Linked DNA regions of Glaciimonas sp. PCH181. The protein of the gene in region 2 interacts with the protein of the main gene of each other region in a pairwise test. Links are inferred from orthologs where the notes say so. Each region holds a gene or a part of one and is shown on either strand. Other genes may lie near its edges.

The links.
Region 1: the proteins of nikR (region 2) and rplL interact in binary tests that used the Escherichia coli proteins (3 or more experiments, as listed by UniProt). The link is inferred for Glaciimonas sp. PCH181 from one-to-one orthologs.

The regions. Positions count from the first base shown.
Region 1 is NZ_PYFP01000002.1:893,748-896,578, forward strand. It holds rplL (50S ribosomal protein L7/L12), read right to left. Parts: upstream 1,688-2,831; coding sequence 1,313-1,687; downstream 1-1,312. Other genes in the region: rpoB (DNA-directed RNA polymerase subunit beta), read right to left, coding at 1-983; rplJ (50S ribosomal protein L10), read right to left, coding at 1,765-2,304; rplA (50S ribosomal protein L1), read right to left, coding at 2,661-2,831. UniProt on the Escherichia coli protein: The binding site for several of the GTPase factors involved in protein synthesis (IF-2, EF-Tu, EF-G and RF3). Is thus essential for accurate translation.
Region 2 is NZ_PYFP01000001.1:963,543-974,513, forward strand. Bases 3,515-6,401 are described here. They hold nikR (nickel-responsive transcriptional regulator NikR), read right to left. Parts: upstream 5,261-6,401; coding sequence 4,769-5,260; downstream 3,515-4,768. Other genes in these bases: C7W93_RS04305 (sensor histidine kinase), read right to left, coding at 3,515-4,747; C7W93_RS04315 (nickel-dependent hydrogenase large subunit), read right to left, coding at 5,283-6,401. In the rest of the region: C7W93_RS04290 (acetate uptake transporter family protein), read left to right, coding at 1-30; C7W93_RS04295 (acyl-CoA dehydrogenase), read left to right, coding at 207-2,018; C7W93_RS04300 (POTRA domain-containing protein), read right to left, coding at 2,165-2,623; more of C7W93_RS04305, read right to left, coding at 3,371-3,514; more of C7W93_RS04315, read right to left, coding at 6,402-6,743; C7W93_RS04320 (HupU protein), read right to left, coding at 6,751-7,785; C7W93_RS04325 (sigma-54 dependent transcriptional regulator), read right to left, coding at 7,782-9,275; C7W93_RS04330 (hydrogenase maturation protein), read right to left, coding at 9,272-10,971. UniProt on the Escherichia coli protein: Transcriptional repressor of the nikABCDE operon. Is active in the presence of excessive concentrations of intracellular nickel.

The DNA.
Region 1 (2,831 bases), on a different replicon or contig from region 2:
AACAGCTCTTCGGTCAATTCGTCGTTCGCGTTGGCAACCACTTCACCGGTGTCTTCATCGACGATGTTGCGCGCCAATACACGGCCTAGCAAATAGTCTTCCGGTACCGAAATGTGCTTGATACCAGCCGCTTCGATGTCGCGTACATGCTTTGAATTGATCCGCTTGTCTTTGGCGACCAATGCATTGCCAGACTTGTCAGTAATGTCAAAACGTGCAACTTCGCCGCGCAGGCGCTCTGCTACAAATTCCATCTCCGCGCCATCATTGCGCAAAGCGAAATTATCGAATACGAAGAAATTAGCCAGAATCTGCTCGACCGACATGCCGATCGCTTTTAACAGAATCGTGACTGGCATTTTCCGACGACGATCGACACGGAAGAACAAAATGTCTTTCGGATCAAACTCAAAATCAAGCCACGAACCACGGTAAGGAATAATCCGCGCCGAGAATAGCAGTTTGCCTGATGAGTGGGTCTTGCCTCGGTCATGCTCAAAAAATACGCCAGGCGAACGATGCAGCTGAGACACGATGACGCGCTCTGTACCGTTAATGACGAACGAGCCAGTAGTTGTCATCAAAGGCAATTCGCCCATGTAGACTTCTTGCTCTTTCATTTCTTTAACGACAGGCTTTGTTGGAGATTCTTTATCAAGAATAACCAGTCGCACTTTGGCACGCAGAGGCGACGCGAACGTCAATCCACGTTGTTGACATTCCTTGACGTCGAACGGTGGATCACCGAGGACATATGACAGGAATTCGAGACGCGCAAAACCATTGTGCGAAACGATAGGAAAAATGGACGAGAAGGCAGATTGCAAACCTTCATTTTTACGTTGAGACGGTACTTTGTCTGCTTGCAAAAAGCCCAGATATGACTCGAGCTGGGTCGCCAGCAGGAACGGAACTTGATGAACGTTTGCACGTTTCGCAAAAGATTTGCGAATGCGTTTTTTCTCAGTAAATGAGTAATGCATGGACACTCCGTGAGTGACAGGAAGGATAGAGAATTCAGGATTCGATAAGTAATGTAGCCATATCGGGCAACTAACCAATGCTACCAACGCTGTTAGCTACTAGATAAAACCCACAACCCAACAGCTACGAAACCTCAAGTCTCAGCCCTTCAAGCTCGGCTGCAAAAGGAACGCTATAACCCGATCAAGAGTTAACTAGGTCGAATAAAGAAGACCCAGAACAATAAAATCGAAAACGACAAAGGAGCCAAAGCCGAATGCCCACTTTCGGGGGATTCTGCACTTTGACTCCTGCGTCACCTTGACGGCGACGCACTGTGAAATCAGAATTACTTGATTTCAGCTTTCGCGCCAGCGTCTTCCAATTTCTTCTTGGCTGCTTCAGCGTCTGCTTTAGAGACTGCTTCTTTAACTGGCTTCGGTGCACCGTCAACCAAGTCTTTAGCTTCTTTCAAGCCCAAGCCAGTGATTTCACGAACAGCTTTAATTACGCCAACTTTGTTCGCGCCGAATTCAAGCAGATTAACTGTGAATTCAGTTTGCTCTTCAGCAGCAGCAGCAGCGCCGCCGCCAGCGCCGCCAGCAACAGCAACAGCTGCAGCCGATACGCCAAATTTTTCTTCGAATGCCTTAACCAGGTCATTCAATTCCAAAACGGTCAGGGCGCCAACTGCGTCCAGGATTGCGTCTTTGTCAAGTGCCATGTGAAACTCCTAATTTTATTGATAACTACATCTAATTGGTACTAACGCTGAAAAAAGCGCTGAAACACTGCTTTTAATTAAGCAGCGACTTCAGCATCCGCTACAACTTCAGTAGCGACGACACCGGTTTCGGCTTCTTTTTTCGCTGCCAAGGCAGCCAAACCACGCACAAATCCAGAGATAGGAACTTGCATCATGCCCACAACTTGGGCCAGCAAGACTTCACGGCTCGGAATACTTGCCAACGCTACGACAGCCGCTTTATCAAGCGTCTTGCCAGCGTAGTTACCCGCTTTCAGGACTAGTTTGTCGTTGGTTTTTGCAAAGTCAGCTAAGACTTTAGCAGCAGCAACGGCATCGACCGAGATCGAATAGATCAACGGACCAGTCATTTCTTTGGCGAGTTCAGCAAAAGCGGTACCTTCAACAGCGCGACGAGCTAATGTATTTTTCAATACACGCAGGTACACACCTTGGGTACGCGCATTGGCGCGCAGTTGCGTCAAGTGACCAACCTGGATGCCACGGTATTCGGCCAGTACGATAGTCTGCGCAGCTTTCACTTTTGCAGAAACTTCGGCTACAACGGCCTTTTTGTCATTCAGATTGAGACTCAAGATCAACCTCCATAAATGATGCTCGGTAATGACATAGCCGCAATTGGCTATTCACCTCACATCGGTTCGAACACGGCGTCCGAAGTTAGGAGTTCAGTACTAGCACGCTATTCACGCAACAGTGTTGAGACTACAAAACTTGTTCGGGTGCACCATCTGCGTTGGGTACCAGGCGCTTCAATTTCTCGCTTGGGATTTAACTTTGTGCACCAACCTGCGTGCACGCTGCCCAACGGTCTTTGATTGTCTGGATCGACATAATTGCTTATGCCGGTCCAGCCCAAAGATTCGCCTGAGTCGCCAGCGTTAGTACATAGTTACGTACTGTCGCGACGCCTCAGGACTTAATTCAAATATTAAGCAACCAAGCTTGCTTGCTCAACACGGATGCCAGCACCCATTGTTGAAGACAGCGAGACCTTGCGCAGGTAAACACCTTTGCTGGTTGCTGGTTTAGCTTTGCTCAGCGCATCGATAAGTGCCAACAAATTCGATTTCAATTCAGCATCGCTGAACGATTTACGACC
Region 2 (10,971 bases):
GAGCCGCTAGCCGCTGCAGCAACAAAATAAGTACTAATTGATACGCGTACCCGACTTGCCACCATTTTTCGGCCGGATCAACACTAATAAAGAACGGCAGATGAACATGCCAGACGGGTACGACATTAAAGATTTATTGTTCGGCATGTGCGCGACATTTCCAAAACCATCACGGAAGCGAACATTGTTTTTTTGGAGAATAAAAAATGACTTATAAAGCCCCCTTGAAAGATATGCTGTTCGTCATAAACGAACTAGCAGGCCTGCATGCGGTGAATACCTTACCAGGCTGCGAAGACGCGACGCCGGACACCGTTGAAGCAGTGTTGGAAGAGAATGCAAAATTTTGCAGCGGCGTCGTGGCACCGTTGAATGGCCCGAGCGATAAAGAGCCTAGCTACTGGCACGACGGCAACGTCACAACCTCTAACGGCTTCAAAGAGGCATTCAAATCTTTCGCTGAGGCGGGATGGCAAGGCGTGCAGCATCCGGTCGATTTCGGAGGTCAAGGCTTGCCGAAGCTGGTAGCCACGCCTTGTATTGAAATGCTCAACGCGGCAAGCATCTCGTTTGCGCTAGTTGCCCTGTTGAGCGATGGCGCGATTGAGGCCCTGCTAACGGCTGGCAGTGATGTACAAAAAACCACCTATCTTGCGCCGCTTATCTCGGGCAAGTGGACCGGCACGATGAACCTGACCGAACCTCAGGCAGGCTCCGATCTGGCTGCCGTGCGTACACGCGCGGTGCCGCAAGATGACGGCACATTTAAAGTGTTCGGCACAAAAATTTTCATTACTTACGGTGAGCATGATCTGGCTGAGAACATCATCCATCTGGTATTGGCGCGCACGCCTGACGCACCAGCGGGAGTAAAAGGGATTTCGCTGTTTATCGTACCGAAGTTTCTGATCAATCCGGACGGTTCACTGGGCGCACGCAACGATGCGCATTGCGTCTCAATCGAGCACAAACTGGGCATCAAGGCCAGCCCGACAGCGGTCCTGCAATTTGGCGATCATGGCGGTGCAATCGGCACCTTAGTCGGCGAGGAAAATCGTGGCCTCGAATATATGTTCATCATGATGAACGCGGCCCGTTTCGGTGTCGGCATGCAAGGCATCGGTCTGGCTGAGCGTTCGTACCAACAGGCGGTCGCATTCGCAAAGGATAGAGTGCAATCGCGCGATGTCGCCGGTTCGGCTGGTCCTGTGGCAATTATTCATCACCCCGACGTGCGTCGCATGCTGATGTCGATGCGTGCCCAAACTGAAGCGGCACGCGCGCTGGCCTACGTTGGCGCGGGCATCTGTGACATCGCGCACCACCATCCGGATGCAGCTACCCGCACTGCGAATCTGGCAGTGTATGAGTATCTCGTCCCCATCATTAAAGGCTGGTCAACCGAGATGTCACAAGATGTGACCCGCGATGGCGTGCAAGTGCACGGCGGCATGGGTTTCATCGAAGAAACCGGCGCGGCCCAGCATTACCGCGATGCAAAGATCCTGACAATTTACGAAGGCACAACAGCGATTCAGGCAAATGATCTGGTCGGTCGCAGAACGGCGCGTGACGCCGGTGCAACAGCCAAAAGGATCATTGCACAAGTGCGGGCAACCGAAGCGCAACTGGCGGAATTGACGCAAGGCTCGCAGGGTAAGAACGATGCAGATTTCAAGGCGATCTTGCAGCATTTATCCGAAGGTAGCGTTGCGCTGGAAGCAGTGGTGGAATATGTAGCCAATAATATGAAGACTGATGTCAAAGCGGTATTTTCAGGCAGCGTGTTGTATCTAAAACTAGCTGGCATCGTCTTGGGTGGATGGCAGATGGCCCGTGCGGCAATAATTGCACAGCAAAAACTGGACGATGGGACCGGCGATGCGCAGTTCTATCAAGCGAAAATTGGCACTACGCGTTTCTTTGCAGATCATATTCTGTCGCAAGCATCATGGCTAAGCACCGTGATCATCAATGGCAGCGCAGGCGTGTTAGCCCTGACCGAGGACCAGTTCTAAGACACACCCTCTAAGAAATTGACAGGAATGGCTATGATTTATCAGTCCTGAACATAGCCGCTTTCTGCTGCCAATCCTGATTCAAAGGATCTATTTTGACGCTACCGGGTCAGCAACTAAAAGCCAAACATCAGCATGTACCAGGCTTAAAACCCGTAACCAATCTGACCCCATACCCGGGCTGATGCGGTGGAGGCCGCCAGTGCCGGGCGTGCGCCCAGTGGTGCAGCAACCGAGACCTTGGCACTCCATTGCTGCGAGGCGACCCAGTTAATTCCCACACCCGCACCACGCAGAGTGGCACTGTTCACACCCGCGGCCCAAGGCGATTTATTGATCGTCACATACGCGCCGTCGATGAAAGCAATCGCCTGCAAACCGCCATTCCAGATCATGCCAAGATCGTGCCGAAGTTCTGCCGTTCCCATATAGCCAGTATCGCCCGACACAATACTCTGCGCCGGGACAATCGCCCGAGCCAACGGGTAGCCTTTGCTGTGATAGTAATTGCTGATGCGAGCGACAAGCTCATCCAGCCGGGACAGCGACATGGTTTGCCCTTCCGCGTCCGCGACCAGTGCATGCAGGACGGCGGTATCGAACAAATACGCGTGATATTTTTGACTTTAGAATGTTGCAAATTGTATACTGTTTACAAAAAAGTGTTTATTACAGGACACTATATTTTTATATGCTCTGCTTATTGGATACGAAATTTGCATTTTTGTGCATATTTACCGAAATCCCTGATGGCTTCATCAGGGTTCCCCTGATGGTTTTATGTTGCCAAAGATCTGCCGACGTCAGATCTTGGTCTCACGCGACTGGCTCTGGGTCATGAGCAAGCGGCGTGGATACGAAGCGGAGGCGAACTCCTATATCGTCTATGCCGGGCAGTTCCATGTGAATAAGGGAAAATAGATGCTGTCCCACTCGAAGCACTTGCGTCGAGTGAGATCGGGGCATCCTATAAGACGGTGCAAGATGGGGAGTCTTACTATTGGCTCGATGGCTGCCGTCAGATGACTTGCGTGTCTCAATGACATGGAGCGCTGGTCAAGCCACACCCTGAGCGAATCGCGAATAGGCTGACAACAGTGGAGCGCAAATTGTCGAATTATCGACAGGTTCTCCAAGCAACGGAACGCGCAAAACACAATCTTGCGGCAAAAAAACAGTCAGGAAAGTATTCACAGACTGTTTTTTATCGTTGCAGAGGAATACTGAAGCCATTAATACAATAAGCCGCTCAGAAGGGATTATCAGCTTATGTATTCACACAACGATGCAAAGTTGATTGGGCGCCGACATACCAACAGTTGCGCCGTACGTTTTTGCTGCTTGTGTTGTACTCATGTACTTGGCGTCGCCAGCGGGAGTTCAATCACAAACTCCGCACCGCCCTGCGGATGATTACGTGCGTATAGATTGCCGGAGTGCTGTTCGATAATACCGTAGCTGATGGACAGTCCCAAGCCAGTTCCTTTGCCCACCGGTTTGGTAGTAAAAAACGGATCGAATATATGTGAAAGGTGGTCCGGCGAAATGCCGCTGCCATTGTCACGCAAGAATAGCGAGACGACATCGCCATTTGCCTGCGCCGTAATCCATAGCTGGGGTGAGGAGCTATTCTTAGCCGAGGCCGCATCATAGGCGTTTTGGATCAGGTTCATCAATACCTGCAACAATTTGCCTGCATTACCCGTCACATTCAAAGCATCGCCGGGCGTCCAATGCACTGTAAATGTGGGGGCCGCACCCTTGCTAATCCAATGAATCGCACGCGCAATGACGCTGTTTAGATCAACCTTGGTTTGTTCCTCGCTATCCACGGCAGAAAAGCGTTTCAGACCGTTGACGATCTCAGTGGTGCGTTGAGCACCTTCGAGAGTGCCCTCGATAAGCGACGGCAAATCACTCAAAATATGATCGATGCGTAACTTCTCACGCATGCCTGCTGGCATCTCCTTTGAGGCACTCTCATGTAACGCCTCAACGTATAACGTCAACCGTTCGCTGTAACGTTTTAACGCATGAACATTACCCAGTACGAAACTAATAGGGTTGTTCAATTCATGTGCGACGCCAGCAACGAGGCGACCGAGAGAGGCCATTTTTTCGGAATGCAGCAGTTGCTGTTGGGTGCGCTTAAGCGCCTCATGCGTCTCGCTCAGTTCTCGGTAAGCACGCTTGATCTCGCCCATCGGACGACCGACGAACACATAACCAGCGTGCTTTCCCGTACCATCTAGTCGTTGCGTGCAGTTCACGTCGACCGGCACCGGCCCTTGCCTCGGATGGATCAAATTGAGTTCAACCACCTCGCTGATACGCTGCGGTGCAGGACGCTCAATGATTCGTCGAATGCAATCAATACTGGCAGAATCCGCAAGCAGCTTAAAGATGGACATGCCGTGCAGCGCGTCTTCATCCAGACCAGTCAGTTCACGTAAAGCAGTATTCGTCTCTTCGATATCGCCCACCCGATTGCAGGCGACCAAAACATCGGACATGGCCGATAAGACACTGAAAATGAACTGCTGCGAACTTTCTAGTTGCTCGTTCTTTTCTTCCAATACGATCTCGTCCTTCACCAGTTGCGAATAAACCTCGTCCATTTTTTGAATTACATCGATCCACGTCGCCTCGTCAATGCCTTCTATCTGCGCCGGAAGCGCAACGTGAGGACGAGGTGGTGATGCTGCAGGAATGATTTTGCGGGGCGACATACTTGTTTTCCAACAGGTTATTCAAGATTTTGGTCGCGTGTGCAGATGCGCCAACGGGGGCAAGTGAGGGTGACCGGATTGCGCATCATGGACATGGGGATATAGTATTTCATCTACAGGTATCAGATTCAGCGCGCCGTGTCGCACACCACGTTCCGCCATCAAACGTTCAGCGCATACACGTACCTGTTGTGTTGGCCCTTTAAGCAGAAGAGACTCAACACATTGATCATGGTCCAGGTGCGCATGCATGCTGGCAATGGTCAAATCATGATAATGATGCTGTAAATTGATCACCCGTTCGGCTAATGCGCGTTCATGATGACTATAAACATAACTAACCGCAGCGACGCAACGCGGTGCCTGTTCCGTCCTCAATCGCTCCTGCTCAATATGCTGCCGTAAAATATCGCGCATTGCTTCAGACCGATTTTGATAGCCACGCGCATGGATTAACCGATCAAATTCCTCGGCCAGTGGCGTATCAAGTGAAATCGTAAAACGCTCCATCATTCATCCAGTCAAATTGATAGCATCAATGCACGGTGCAGACCATGCATGGATCAAACGAACGCACGATATGTTGCACCGCTACGGGCGTATCTTCGCCTTGCAATATCGGTGCCCCCACCAATGCTGCTTCCAGTGCACCTGGAATGCCTTGTGCGTCACGGGGCGAAAAATTCCAGGTTGTCGGGGCAATAATCTGATAATTGGCGATTTTCCCATTGCGAATCTTCACCCAGTGCCCGAGGCTGCCTCGTGCCGCCTCGGTCAGGCCCATGCCATCGGCATCGTCGGGCAACGATTGCGGTACAAAATAAGGTTCATCAATGCGCAAAGCTTTGATCCATTGCTCCATTGCAGGCACGACCAGCGTCAACTCTAATAAACGCGCCAGCACCCGCGTGTACACAGTCCCGCCGCAGCGCATAACGGCGTCTCGCACCAGTGGATGGCCATCTACAAGCTGCCGCGCCAACGCACCGGTCTCAAGCACCCGCCCGCCAAATCGCGGTGCCTTGTTCCAGGTGTAGGCATCCGGTTTATCAATATCCGGCAAGGTCAGACCGTCGGAGGGATGACGTGGCCCACCAGCATCAGATAGCCATGCATGGGTAGCATCCTCACCGATCACCGCAGGGTCAAGCGCCTGCACTTCGGCCATCGTTGCATCCCATAACCCACGCGCAAAAGTGAGTTTGCCATCCGGTAGCGGATACGAGCCATTCGACATGTATAGTCCAGGCCCAGGCCCCATGCGATCCAGTCCAAGCTGCCATGCCAACGTCAAAAACAGCCGAAAATCACCACACTCCGGCGCAGCAGTCGCATGCCATTCACGGAGTGCTGCTTCGCTGTCGATTGCGGCGATACTTTCTAGCGGCGCACCGAACAAAGTCTGTTCAAGAAAGGTGCGAAATTCACGAATTCGCGCCAGCAATCGTATCCGCTCCGCCGCTTCAATTGCTCGGGACGAGCCGGTCGGCTGTATCGATTGGGTATGCGGCCATTTTCCACCTAGCGTGCCAAGCAGCGTAAACCAGCGTTGACGGGCTGCCAGCGCTAAACGCGCATGCCGCCCCTGCAACGCGGTAAAACGATCCTGCACGGTTGTATGCCAATGCTGCTGCGCGTAAACAGAGCGTGCAAAATCAGGCATAAAGAAAAGATAAAAATGGGTCAGATGATCTGCCATATTTTCAGTTGCCAGCATCACGTTCGTGACGAGCAGGCCATTCGGTGGTGGATTCATGCCCATCGCATCGGCCAATGCACGTGCAGAGGCGACCGATTGCGACACCGAACAAATACCGCAGATACGCGGGACGTAAATCAGCGCATCCATCGCCGGTTTTTTCAGCAATATCTGCTCAAACCCGCGATACATCGGCGAGTTGACATGCGCACTTTGAACGCGCCCATCGACTATTTCCAGACGCACCTCCAGATCGCCTTCAACCCGATTAAACGGACCGACAATCAAACGTGTCATGACATCCTCATTTCAATCGAGTTTTGCGAATAGCCGGGACGACCTTCAAGTGGTCGGCCGTGGCGTTTTCTCTTACGCGTTTGGGCGTGGCAGATTTTGACAACGATGCCAGCGCGACGAACCACGCTTTAGGCATATCTGTTGGCAGACCAATCGGGATACCTGCAATCTTGGGCGTAACATGAAATGCATGACCGGGTTCTTCAAACCCCGGCTCGGTGCAACTAATACAGGCATAACCGCCGCGCGTACAGGACCCGTCACCATTCCATAGACGCGTATTGCAATCGGCATGCACTTGCGTGCCTTTGCAGCCCATGTTTTCCATCATGCAGCCTAGGTCGGATGGCTTCTCCGCGCTGGCTTTAAATTCATAATATTCATTCCGAGTACAGCCGTGATGCACCAAATGATCTGCATAAAATCGGGGGCGTCCAAGCGCATCGATCTGGCTTGCGTCAAACAAATCGGCAGCCAGCGCCATCAATGTTTCAAGCACCCAGTTCGGATGCGTCGGACAGCCCGCAACGTTAATGACCGGCAAGCCTGTGCGTGAGCGGTACGCCGCTCCCAATAAACCCCCGATCTGGTCTCCTTCATATTGCAAACCGCAGGCATCGGTCGGATTGCTACCCGCTGCCGTAATCCCACCATACGCAGCACAAGTACCGACCGCCACGGTGTAATCGGCCACCTCCGCAAGCGCCCTTACCCATTCGATCATCGGCTTGCCTGTGCCCGCCAGCATGTGAAAACGGCCCGTGCCGTGCGGGCCACGCAGCATCGATCCCTCCACACATAGCGCATGCAAGGGCATCTCCCCATCAATGCATGCGCGCAAAATGCGCAACGCATCTGCACCGCTCTCAATCGACAGCGACGGATGCCACAGCATGTTGATACCTGCATCACTCAGTGCGCCGAAAAAATCTGGGGTATCCGCACACAACAACGACATAGTGCAGCCGCCACAGCCGCCGGATTGCAGCCACAGCACATTGAAAGCAGCAGGCTTACTATAAAACGTATTAGAGGACATCATTTTTTCTCCAGTCCCAAACGAACCATTTTATTTCGCAATCCAACCCGTGATAGTCCTAGCTCCTTGGCGGCGTGCGTCTTGTTCCAGCGCAAGCGCAGCAAGGTTTCTTTCAAAATGGCGGCTTCGATCACTTCCAGCCGTTCTTGTAAGGTGCCAGTTTGCCGCATGCCGTTCATGTTTGCCATACCCTGCATGCCAGCAACGCCGTCCCCATTGGCGGCCATACCTGGCTGGCCTTGCAGCACTTTGCTAGAGAAAGCCTGCGCACTTATTTCCATATTTTCATTTAGCGTCAAGGCGACCGCCCGATAAATTTCATTGCGCAGTTCGCGAATATTACCCGGCCACGGATATGTTATCAGGCTGGCCATTGCATCTGACGCAAAAGATCGCGCTGGCATTCTCAATTCTTGTGAGGCTTGCGCCAGCAGCGCCTCCGCAATCGGAACAATATCGCCCGGACGCTCACGTAACGGCGGCATCGTCAGCGTCATGCCAGCCAGACGATAATATAAATCTTGCCGAAAACGACCCGCCTGGACTTCCTGTTCCAAATCGCGATGGGTAGCAGCGATCACGCGCACGTTGATAGGAATCGGGCGCGTCCCACCAACCGGGCGGATTTCGCCTTCCTGCAATACCCGCAGCAGTTTGACCTGAAACGCAAATGAAGTATCGCCGATCTCATCGAGAAATACCGTACCACCGTCAGCCCGCTGGAAAATGCCGATATGGTCTTCATAAGCGCCGGTAAATGATCCTCGTTTGTGGCCGAACAATTCGGATTCCAGCAAACTGTCCGATATCGCACCACAATTTTCCATCACAAACACGCGCTCGGCTCGCGGGCTGGCGTAGTGCATTGCCCGTGCCAGCAATTCTTTACCGCTGCCCGATTCACCCAGCACCAATACCGACAAATCGTAACGCGCAACGCGGGCAGCCAGTTCGCAGATGCCATCCATCGGGCTACCCGCCACGCGAATGATCCGCTCAAAATCGAACGTTGCCTTTAGTAGCGTTTGTTTTTCTGCCGTCCGCGCCCGTAACACTGAGGTACTGGTGCGCAGCTCCAAATCGAGTCGGTGCATGTCAAGTTGCAAAACACGCGCTTCTACCGCGCCGCGCACCGAGTCCAGCAGGTGGTCTGGCATCCAGGGCTTAAGGACATATTGGTAAATACCGGCGTCATTGATGCCCGCGATAATATCTTCGGTATCGGTATAGCCCGAAATGATGATCCGCACGACATCGGGCCAGCGTTCCCGCACTTCTTTGAGAAACTGCACCCCCGTCATCCCCGGCATGCGCTGATCGCATAGAATCACGGCCGGTTCACGCCGCTCCATCAAGATCCGCGCTTCCTCCGCTGAACTCGCCGTCAGCACCTTGAAATCTTCTTCCAGAGTACGCCGAATGGCATCCTGCGAGCGCGTTTCATCGTCGACGACAAGCACGGTCGGCAAGCTGGTTGCCTCAGAAATGTTCATATTGGGGTGTCAGATTCTTTCAAAGAGTTATTCCGATGAACGGCCAGATGGCGCGGCGTCCATGCATGAGGCATTTTATGCACAAAATGATAACGTGCAACGTGATAACTGGGGTCGAACCCATAAAAATTACGATGCATTTTAGACAACTCCTCTTCGCGGTAGGCATGCAAAGGCTTGGTGGCCTCGTCCTCTGCCCGTTTGCATCGCTTAGCAGCGAGTTGTTCTTCGAAAAGATCCGATTGCGCCAAAGCCATTGCGCGCTTACGTACTTCACTGAAAAACGCATCTGCTTCATATCCAAATGCGGCATCAATCAAGCCGATTTTGACAGCTTCAGGTGCCGCAAGTGGATGCCGGTTTTGCATCAAGCCGCGTGCAACCTTTGCTTCTACACGCTGCGGCAACAGATAAGTCCAATATTCCGAACCATACAAATTGCCCATATTTTTATAATGCGGGTTGAGTAACACGGCCTCCCGCGCCCAAACAATATCCGCGGCGAGTGCCAGAAAAGCCCCACCTGCGCCTGCATTGCCCCGCAAAGCCGAAACGGCAAAGTGATTCGTCATAGAGAGAATTTCCAGTACCAGGTCATTCATCGCATTGATATTGTTCCAGGATTCATCTGCCGGGCTTTCGGACGGACGATGTGCGCTTGCTTCGATCCGATTCAAATGGATGCCATTGCTAAAAAAATCTTCACCGCCCAACAAGACCAATACGCGAGTCGGGCGTTGTTTTACATGCTGGATGGCGGCTTGCAAGCGTTGGCATTGTCCAGTGGACATCGCACCATTATAAAAATCGAACGACAGAAAACCGACTGGCCCCTCTTCCCAATAACGCAATTCGCCCCATTCCTCGGCTGGACGGACTAGTGCTGTTGGCAGTTCCGGCAACTGCGCAACTTGCGCTGCAAACCAGTCCGCAACGGGCAACTTGAACGGTTTTTCAGCATCGTCGGCTGACCGCATTGGCCGCACATGGCCGATCCAGACACCGCCATCGATAGTCCTGCGTAAAACTGCCTGATCACGGCGCGCAATGATGTCACCCGGCACACCAGCAGCAGCAGCAGCAGCAGCGTCCAATATCGCCGCCGTCGCGAGATGTGCGTCATATAGATAGCACGGCGAATCAAATAAGGTATCCAGAACGCCGGGAAAGCTATCGGCGCTGTTGATTTTTGATAGCACAACGGCACTGCTATCCCGCTGCCAATCAATGCTACGCTCCTTTTGCTGCAACAATGGGCGCAAAATACCACGCGCTGTGACAGCCTCGGCCAACGGCATGGGCTGCGCTCCAATGGCAAATTTTTGGACTGCTTCCAGTACGGCGCGCACGGCCGCAGCCGTCACCTCATCCCGATACAAACTGCTTTTTTTAGCCACCCGCATGGAAAAAGAGGCATGCGCCCAAATATCCCCGGCATCCATTTCGGCATTGGCCTGCAATACCGTCACGCCCCATACCGACTCACCATTGAGAATGGCCCAATCCAGCGCCGACGGTCCCCGATCTCCGACGATACCCGGATGCACCACCAGACACACGTGATGCTGCCAAATTGAGATGGGAATCGCACGTTTTAAAAATGGTGCAATGATCAGATCAGGCTTGAACAATGCGACCGCTTCTTCACTGACCGAGTCGGCGATATCTAGCTCAATCGATACCTGATGCCCACATC